Regions from separate parts of the Paracoccus sp. J39 genome, predicted to be linked through region 3. Evidence: riboswitches for the same ligand, from Rfam matches in the RefSeq annotation. Region 3 holds a riboswitch; each other region holds the start of a gene.

The links. Region 3 has a riboswitch for cobalamin ahead of L632_RS0112055 (ABC transporter substrate-binding protein). Riboswitches for the same ligand answer to the same signal wherever they lie in the genome.
Region 1: linked by a shared signal. The riboswitch ahead of L632_RS0119515 (CbtB domain-containing protein) and the one ahead of L632_RS0112055 (ABC transporter substrate-binding protein) in region 3 are both predicted to bind cobalamin.
Region 2: linked by a shared signal. The riboswitch ahead of L632_RS0119485 (DUF1636 domain-containing protein) and the one ahead of L632_RS0112055 (ABC transporter substrate-binding protein) in region 3 are both predicted to bind cobalamin.
Region 4: linked by a shared signal. The riboswitch ahead of nrdH (glutaredoxin-like protein NrdH) and the one ahead of L632_RS0112055 (ABC transporter substrate-binding protein) in region 3 are both predicted to bind cobalamin.

The regions. Positions count from the first base shown of each region.
Region 1 is NZ_JAEN01000029.1:22,500-24,690, forward strand. Features, by position in the region: gene L632_RS0119510 (CbtA family protein) at 1-625, opposite strand, end outside; gene L632_RS0119515 (CbtB domain-containing protein) at 627-803, opposite strand; cobalamin riboswitch at 840-1,044, opposite strand; gene L632_RS0119520 (endonuclease/exonuclease/phosphatase family protein) at 1,184-2,191, opposite strand, start outside.
Region 2 is NZ_JAEN01000029.1:18,732-20,922, reverse strand. Features, by position in the region: gene L632_RS0119495 (DUF1801 domain-containing protein) at 1-144, opposite strand, end outside; gene cobO (cob(I)yrinic acid a,c-diamide adenosyltransferase) at 149-760, opposite strand; cobalamin riboswitch at 798-999, shown strand; gene L632_RS0119485 (DUF1636 domain-containing protein) at 1,076-1,429, shown strand; gene cobW (cobalamin biosynthesis protein CobW) at 1,433-2,191, shown strand, end outside.
Region 3 is NZ_JAEN01000011.1:25,523-27,713, forward strand. Features, by position in the region: gene folK (2-amino-4-hydroxy-6-hydroxymethyldihydropteridine diphosphokinase) at 1-219, opposite strand, end outside; gene L632_RS0112050 (NYN domain-containing protein) at 232-786, shown strand; cobalamin riboswitch at 935-1,127, shown strand; gene L632_RS0112055 (ABC transporter substrate-binding protein) at 1,275-2,191, shown strand, end outside.
Region 4 is NZ_JAEN01000020.1:6,450-8,640, reverse strand. Features, by position in the region: gene L632_RS22940 (TonB-dependent siderophore receptor) at 1-417, opposite strand, end outside; cobalamin riboswitch at 795-984, shown strand; gene nrdH (glutaredoxin-like protein NrdH) at 1,075-1,296, shown strand; gene nrdI (class Ib ribonucleoside-diphosphate reductase assembly flavoprotein NrdI) at 1,307-1,735, shown strand; gene nrdE (class 1b ribonucleoside-diphosphate reductase subunit alpha) at 1,717-2,191, shown strand, end outside.

The DNA.
Region 1 (2,191 bases), on a different contig from region 3:
CCCAGGCCAGGGCGCCGGCCCCCAGCGCGCGGCCGGCGAATTCGGCCGAAAGCTCGGGCGGGACCGGGCCGGCATAGCTGTCGGGCTGCGGCGCGCCGATCAGATGCGGCGCCAGGATCAGCACGATTGCCACGCCCCAGGCCGGCCAGCCCCTGCCGAAGGCGATCAGCCACAGAGCAAGCCCGGTGGCCAGTGCCGTGCCCAGCCACCAGATGGCGCGGATCTGCACATCGGCGGCGGCGACGCCCGGCACCTCGGGGGCAAGGCCGAAGGCGGGGGCGAGCTGCATGGTCAGGTAGCCGGCAAGACCCCAAAGCAGCCCCCGCCGCGCCGTGACCGCATTGCCCTGCGATTCGGCAACCGCCATCAGCGCCACCAGCATCAGCCCGTAGCCGGCATAGACCAGCATGGTGAACAGCACCGAAAGCATGTTGCGGGTCCATTCGAAGGGGCCGAGATCCTGATGCGCGCTGACGGATTCGGCGCCGAAATGCGCCAGCTGCCCGGATTCGTAAAGCTCGGCATGCAGCAGCACCGGCTGCACGAACCAAAGCTGCAACAGGGCGGCAATCAGCCCCGTTGCAGCGCCAGCGATCAATCCGCTGGTCAGAATGCGCGAGAACATGTCAGTGGCAGGGGAAGCCGGTGGCGTGACGCACGTCATGTGCGGCGTCATGCAGGGTTTCGGCCTGCACCAGCCCGGACATGAAGATCAGCCCGAAGCCGATGGCGAAGGCGGCGATGGCGGGAAACAGCACCGAGGCGCGGCTGGCCCCCGCGGCGGTCATGGGTTTTGCGGTCATCTGCGACCCTTTCCTTATGTCGTCCAACCCGACGACGTTGCGGTTTTGCGCATCGGCAGGTCTCCTGGCTTGCGGGTCACGGCAGACGCCCGCCTTCCCGGCCGGTTGGCCAGTGGCATGATGGGCGTCCGCTCTCCGCTTACAGTCGCGGGGGCGGCTGCGGATTTGGCCCCGGATGCCCCGGGCCGCACCGCATTCCCTTTTGGCCCCGGAAAGGGGCACCGATACACGCATATGTTACCTGCGCCGCCGCCGCGGCGGCAAGCGGAATCGAGGACCGGGCGGCGGGCCGGCGGGCGGCGCTGTCGCATGGGTATTTGGAGAACGAAGAAGATGCCCGAGGGATCGCGCGGGGATCGAGGCAGGCGGGCTTGTCCGGATCACGGGGCCGGCGGCCAGTCCAGATCGACCCAGACCAGCCGGTGCGCGGAAGCGGCCAGGGCGGCCTCGGCCAGCGGGCCCTCGGCCGGCCAGAACACGCCCGCGTCCAGCACCGTGAGGCCCTTGGCCGGCAGGACGTAATCGACGCGCAGGTTGCCGGGCGGCTTGTCGTCGGGCCAGTCGCCGGTATCCAGCGCCGGATCGCCCTTGTGGCGGTCGTTCACGCCGCCCTTTGCTGCCGCCCCGCCGGCGCTACGGGGCCGGGGGTCGGTGACATGCGCCATGATCCGGGCCAGCGCCTCGGGCCGGCCCTCGCTGTCCATGGGGTCGAGATTGAGGTTGCCGGCCAGCACGAAAGGGCCGCCCGGCAGGTGGTGCAGCCAGAAGGCCAGCTCGTCATGGTTGCGCCGGCCGTTCAGGTCCTCGGGCCCATCGAAGACCGGCGGCGTCGCGGACATGGCGAGCAGGTGGAGCGGGTTGCCCCTCACCGTCACGACCGCGTCCCAATGCGCGGTCGAGGACAGCCGGCGGATCGCCGCCACCTTCTCGGGCAGCGGCGGCATCAGGTGGCCGGGCAGGTCGCGCCACAGGGCGCCGGTGTAATCCGTGACCGGCCCGATGGGATGGCGCGACAGGATCGCCATGCCGCCCTGGCCCGAGAATCTGCCATAGCCCTCCGCGTCGTCCGCCGTGCCCAGCCGCCCGTCGGCGTTCAGGTCCAGCCCGGTCGCCATGCCGGAATTCGGTCGCGCCGCGAAACGGTGCGGATAGTCCAGCCCGGCCCGGGCCAGCCTTGCGGCAAAGGCGTCCAGCGCCCGGCCGTCCAGATCCCAGTCGAAATCGGTCAGCAGCAGGATGTCGGGCCGGGTCTCGGCCAGCACGGCGACGACCGCGGCGACCTGCGCATCCTCGCGACCGAGGTCGCGCAACAAAAGCCCCGGCCCGTCGCGCGACAGGTCGGGGCTGTAGGTGGCGATCCGCAAGGGCTCGGCATGGGCGGCAAGGCC
Region 2 (2,191 bases), on a different contig from region 3:
GATCTCGTCCAGCTTCTGGCCGATCTCCTGCTTCCAGCCCGGCATGGCGGCGATATAGGCGCGGAGCGGCGCCTCGCCATAGCCCTTGGGGATTTGCGGGTTGCCGCCCGAAAGCAGCTTCGGCTTGTCCTGCGATTTCTCCATGCTCCTAGAACTCCACGCCCGGCTGGGCCTTGATCCCGTCGCGGAACGGGTGCTTGACCTGCTCCATCTCGGTCACAAGATCGGCCAGCGCGATAAGTTCCGGCCTGGCATTGCGCCCGGTCAGCACGACATGGGTCATCGGCGGCTTTTCGTCGCGCAGGAAGGCCAGCACCTCGTCCAGATCCAGATAGTCATAGCGCAGGGCGATGTTGATCTCGTCCAGCAGCACCATGCGGATCGAGGGTTCGCGGATCAGCTGCTTGGCCTTTTCCCAGCCGGCGCGGGCGGCGGCGATGTCGCGCTCGCGATCCTGCGTTTCCCAGGTGAAGCCCTCGCCCATGGCGTGGAACTGGCACAGATCGGCGAAATGCGCGGTCAGCAGCCGCCGCTCGCCGGTGTCCCAGGCGCCCTTGATGAACTGCACCACCGCGCAGGGCATGCCATGGGCGATGCAGCGCAGGATCATCCCGAAGCCCGAGGAGGACTTGCCCTTGCCCTTGCCGGTATGGACGATGACCAGCCCCTTCTCGCCCTGCTTCCCGGCCATCATCCTGTCGCGGGCGGCCTTGATCTTCGCCATCTTCTCGGTATGGCGGGCGTTGTCGTCGGTCTGCATCGGGCACTCCTTCGCTTGACAAGTCGGGACCGGGCGCGCACAGACAGGGGGCGCTGGTTCCTGTCCTATGACAGGCGAAGAGGGAATGCGACAGGCAACCGCCTGGAAGCAGCCGCCCCCGCGACCGTGACCGGAGAGGTCGCCCCGAAGCCACTGGCGAAAGCCGGGAAGGTGGGGCGGCCGTGGGCCAAGGCCCGAATCCGCAAGCCGGGAGACCTGCCAGCGCAGAAGGATTGACCGGCGGACGGGGTGTTCCCGCTGGGGCTTGGGGCATTCGCGCCCCTGCGCCCTGCCGCCACAACGGATGAAGGGCGCATGACAGTCACGCTGCATGTCTGCATCACCTGCCGCGCCGGCCAGCCGGTGCTTGAGGGCGAGCCGGTGCCCGGCGCGCGGCTGCATGACGCGCTGACCGCCGAAGGGGCCCCCGACGGCGTGCGCATCGTCCCGGTCGAATGCCTGTCGGCCTGCGCCAGCGGCGCGGCCATCGCGCTGTCGGCGCCCGGCCGCTGGACCTATGTCTATGGCCGCATGTCGGCCGAGGACGCGCCCGAGATCCTGGCCGGCGCCGCCGCCTATGCCGGCGCCCCCGACGGCATCGTGCCCTGGCGCGAGCGCGTCACGATTTTCCGCAAGCGCAGCCTCGCGCGCATTCCTCCGATTGGGTAGCCCATGACCGACCTGACCAAGACCCCCGTGACCGTCATCACCGGCTTTCTCGGCGCCGGCAAGACCACGCTGATCCGCCACCTGATGCTGAACCCGCAGGGCAAGCGGCTGGCGGTGCTGGTCAATGAATTCGGCACCATGGGCGTCGACGGCGAGATCCTGAAATCCTGCGCGGACGAGAACTGCCCGGCCGAGAACATCATGGAACTGTCGAACGGCTGCATCTGCTGCACCGTGGCCGACGATTTCATCCCGACGCTGGAGCGGCTGATGGCGATGCCCGTCAAGCCCGACCACATCCTGATCGAGACCTCGGGCCTTGCCCTGCCCAAGCCCTTGCTGAAAGCCTTCGACTGGCCGGCGATCCGCTCGCGCATCACCGTGGACGGGGTGATCGCGCTGGCCGATGCCGAGGCCGTGGCCGCCGGCCGCTTCGCCCCGGACGAGGCCGCCGTCGAGGCGCAGCGCGCCGCCGACGACAGCCTCGACCACGAAACGCCCCTGTCCGAGGTGTTCGAGGACCAGATCGCCTGCGCCGACATCGTCCTGCTCTCCAAGGCCGACCTGGCCGGCGAGGACGGGCTGGCCGCCGCCCGCGCGGTGATCGAGGCCGAGGCGCCGCGCAAGCTGCCGATCCTGCCGCTGACCGATGGGGTGATCGACCCGCGGGTGATCCTTGGGCTGGGTGCGGCGGCCGAGGACGACCTTGCCGCCCGCCCCAGCCATCACGACGGCGCCGAGGACCATGAACATGACGATTTC
Region 3 (2,191 bases):
AAGTGAAACCGCAGCGTTCACATAATCGGGACCGGAACCGGCCGGCACCGCCGGGGTGGACCAGAATCGGCTGACGGCAAGCGGCACAACCGCAGGTAATTTCAAAAGCTTATCCAGCGCGAAACGCAAGCTGTCCGATGGGATACCTGCCGAACTAGGCAGGTTTGCACCCAGCGCCACCAGGACTAAGTTCGCCTTCTGACTTTGGTAAAGAGACATCTTGGGGGAATCGTGTTTTACAAGGATGATCGGCTGGCGTTGTTCATCGACGGGTCGAATCTTTATGCTGCCGCGAAGGCGCTTGGCTTCGATATCGACTACAAGCTCTTGCGGCAGGAATTCGAGCGGCGCGGCAAGCTGATCCGCGCCTATTACTATACGGCCCTGCTGGAGAACGAGGATTACTCACCGATCCGTCCGCTGGTCGACTGGCTGCATTACAACGGCTATTCCATGGTGACGAAACCCGCGCGTGAATATACCGACGCTCTGGGCCGCCGCAAGGTCAAGGGCAACATGGATGTCGAGCTGGTCATCAACGCCATGGAGCTGGCGCCGCGGCTGGACCATGCGGTGCTGTTCTCGGGCGACGGCGATTTCCGGCCGCTGGTCGAGGCGCTGCAGCGCCAGGGCGTGCGGGTCTCGGTGGTCTCGACCATGCGCAGCCAGCCGCCGATGATCGCCGACGAGTTGCGCCGCCAGGCCGACAATTTCATCGAACTGGACGCGCTGCGCGACATCATCGGTCGCCCGCCCCGCGAAAGCGCCCCGCAGCAGGACGCCTGAACCCCCGGCGCCGCCGAAGACCCCGTCCCGGCGGGCCGGCGCCTTTCCCTTCCCCCGCCGCGGCGGGCCAAGGGTCTTTCTTTCCCCGATCATCCACCGCTTCCTGACAGGCTTGGCCATATCCGGCTTGCCAGGCGGCCGCGTTTCGGCGATACGCCCCCTTGCCGGTCCCGAAAGGGCCAAGAGGGAATCCGCGGCGCATCCCTGCGCCAACCGGAACTGCCCCCGCAACTGTAGGCGGCGAGCCGCGTCCGATCACGTCACTGGGTCCTCGACCCGGGAAGGCCAGGACAGGCAGAGACCCGCCAGTCAGGAGACCTGCCGGCGCCTTGACGTTCACACCGGGCGGGGTTGTCCGGGGAGGGTGAGATGACGACAGCCAGACGCGGTCCCATGCCGCCTGCCCCGCCTTGCGGGCAGGACGCGGTCCGCCAAGCCCAACGTTGCGCCGCCTCCGGCCCCTGGTCCCAACCAGATGGAGACGGAGCATGTTCCTGCGTTCGGGCCTGATCGGCCTTTCCCTGTCCCTTGCCGCATTCGCCGCCCATGCCGGCGCGACCGGCTATCCGCTGACGGTCGAGAACTGCGGCCAGACGCTGGAATTCGACGCCGCGCCGGCCTCGGCGGTAAGCGTCGGCCAGGCCGCGACCGAGGTGCTTTACGCGCTCGGCCTCGGCGACAAGGTCGCCGGCACCTCGGTCTGGTTCAGCGAGGTGCTGCCGCAGTTCCGGGACATCGACGCCAAGGTCGCACGGCTGGCCGACAACGATCCCAGCTTCGAAAGCGTGGTGGCCAAGAAGCCGGGGCTGGTCGCGGTGCAATATGAATGGCATGTCGGCCCGCAGGGCATCGTCGCCACCCGCGAGCAGTTCCACGAGCTCGGCATCCCGACCTATGTCATGCCGGCCGATTGCGTCGGCAAGGACAACACGGTCGGGCTTGACGGCACGCGGCTGGCGATGTTCTCGACCGCGAGCCTCTACCAGGGCATCGAGGAACTGGCGGCGATCTTCGACGTGCAGGACCGGGGCGCCGCGCTGGTCGCAGACCTGAAGGCGCGCGAGGAGACGGCCGAGGCCGAGGCCAGGGCGCTGGGGCTCAAGGACGGATCGGCGGTGTTCTGGTTCTCCTCGGCCGAGATGGACATCGATCCCTATGTCGCCGGCCGCAAGGGTGCGCCGGGCTACATGATGGAGACGCTGGGATTGCGGAACATCGTGGAATCGGACGAGGAATGGCCGACCGTCGGCTGGGAGACCATCGCCAGGGCCAATCCCACGGTGATCGTGGTGGCCCGGATGGACCGCCGCCGCTTCGAGGCCGACGACGTCGAGAAGAAGCTCGCCTTCCTGAAATCTGACCCGGTGGCCAGCCAGATGGACGCGGTGAAGGCCGGCCGCATCGT
Region 4 (2,191 bases), on a different contig from region 3:
GCCGTCGATCAGCAGGTCCTGGCTGGCCTCGAAGCCGCGGATATAGGGGCGTACGCCCTGCGGCACGCCGCCCTCGCCCGCGCCCAGCGTGACGCCCGGCGTGGTGCGCAGCACGTCGGCGACCGAGGTCTGGCCGCGCTCCTCGATCTCGCGCGCGGTGACGACGGTGACCGAGCGCGGGGTGTCGAGCAGCGGCGCGGTGGCCTTGTCCGAGGTGCTTTCGGTGACCTTGTAGCTTGTCTCGGCCTCGTTGCCCTGCTGGCGGCGGATGACCACCGTGTCCAGAGTGACGGTGTCCTGCGCCTGTGCAGGGCCGGCCACGCCGGCCGAGATGGCCAGCACCGGCAGCAGGCCCAGGGTCGGCAGCAATTGCGCTGCGCCCCCCGTGACCGGCGGTTTCGGATGGGACTTGTTCATGGATTGCTCCCGGCACAAAAGAAATCGCTGCCATCCGCGAGGATGGAGGCGACAGGAACGTGCTGGCTCAGCAGAGTGGCTTGCGGTGAAACGAGCCGGGAGGGGGAGCAGTCGCCCCCTGTCCTAGCCGCGCGTGATCCATGCAAGAGGGTTAATTGTCGCAAATTGTCAAACGACGCTGCGTAAAATCCCGGATCGGCAGGCCCGACTGTTGCAGCGATTCAACAATCCGGATGCTCTCCCGTCGGAAAAGGTGCCGCAACTCTCGGCCGGGATGCAAGTGGCGCCCGCCCCGCGGGCGTTCGAAAGCCCACCAGATGTTCCAATGGGCGGGCAGTTTCCCACTAGATGTGGATTGACCTGCGTGGCGGAGCGTGGCTAACTGCAGGGGTCATGGTTACCTCCGGGGCGACTCGGGGATCAACAGGGAAGCCGGTGCAAGGCCGGCACTGCCCCCGCAGCTGTAAGCGGAGAGCGACGCTGGAATGCCACTGGGGCCAGCCCCGGGAAGGCCAGCCAAGCCGGGACCCGCGAGTCAGAAGACCTGCCATGGCGCGAAAGGACGAAACCGTGCGGCGGGCGCGGGGCTGAAGCGGTTCCGATGGCGCGGTCATCGGGCGCGGCCCCTGCTTGCCGACAGAAAGAAGGAGCAGAGGCATGACCATCACCGTTTATTCCAAGCCCGCCTGCGTGCAATGCACCGCCACGACCCGGGCGCTCGAGGCGCGCGGCCTGCCCTATCAGCTGGTCGACCTGACCGAGGATGAGGCGGCGATGGAACTGGTCACCTCGCTCGGCTATCGCCAGGCGCCCGTCGTCGTCGCCGGCGAGGCGCATTGGGCGGGTTTCCGGCCCGACATGATCGGCCGGCTGTCCTGAACGCGCGGCCATGGGCGGGCACCGGGGCGAACTGGTCTATTATTCCTCGGGCTCGGGGAACACGGCGCGCTTCATGGCGCGGCTGGGGCTGCCGGCGCTCCGCATCCCGGTCTCGCCGTGCGAGATCCTGCCCGAGCCCGGCCGGCCCTATGTGCTGATCTGCCCGACCTATGCCGATGGCGCGGGGCGGGGCGCGGTGCCGAAACAGGTCATCCGCTTCCTGAACGACCCCGGGCGCCGCGCGCTGCTGCGCGGCGTGATCGGCGCCGGCAACCGCAATTTCGGCGCCACCTTCGCCCTGTCGGCGAGGGTCATTTCTGCTAAATGCGACGTCCCCGTGCTGTATCGATTCGAGCTGGCGGGCGACGACAACGATCTTTCCCGCGTCCGGGCGGGGCTTGAGAAATTCTGGGGGACGGAATGCTTGACAATGGCGTAAAGGCCGTGCTGGACCATCACGCGCTGAACGCGATGCTGAACCTTTACGACGGCGAGGGCCGCATCCGCTTCGAGGCGGATCGCAAGGCCGCGCGGCAATATTTCCTGCAGCATGTCAACCAGAACACCGTGTTCTTCCACAATCTCGACGAGAAGCTGCGCTATCTCGTCGACGAAGGCTATTACGAGCCCGAGGTGCTGGACCAGTATTCGCGCAATTTCCAGCGCGCGATCTGGGATGCTGCCTATGCGCGGAAGTTCCGCTTCCCGACCTTCCTGGGCGCCTTCAAGTATTACACCAGCTATACGCTGAAGACCCGCGACGGCCAGCGTTACCTGGAACGCTACGAGGACCGGGTGGTCATGGTCGCCCTGACGCTGGCGCGCGGCGACGAGGCGCTGGCCATGCGCTTCATGGAGGAGATGCTCTCGGGCCGCTTCCAGCCGGCGACGCCCA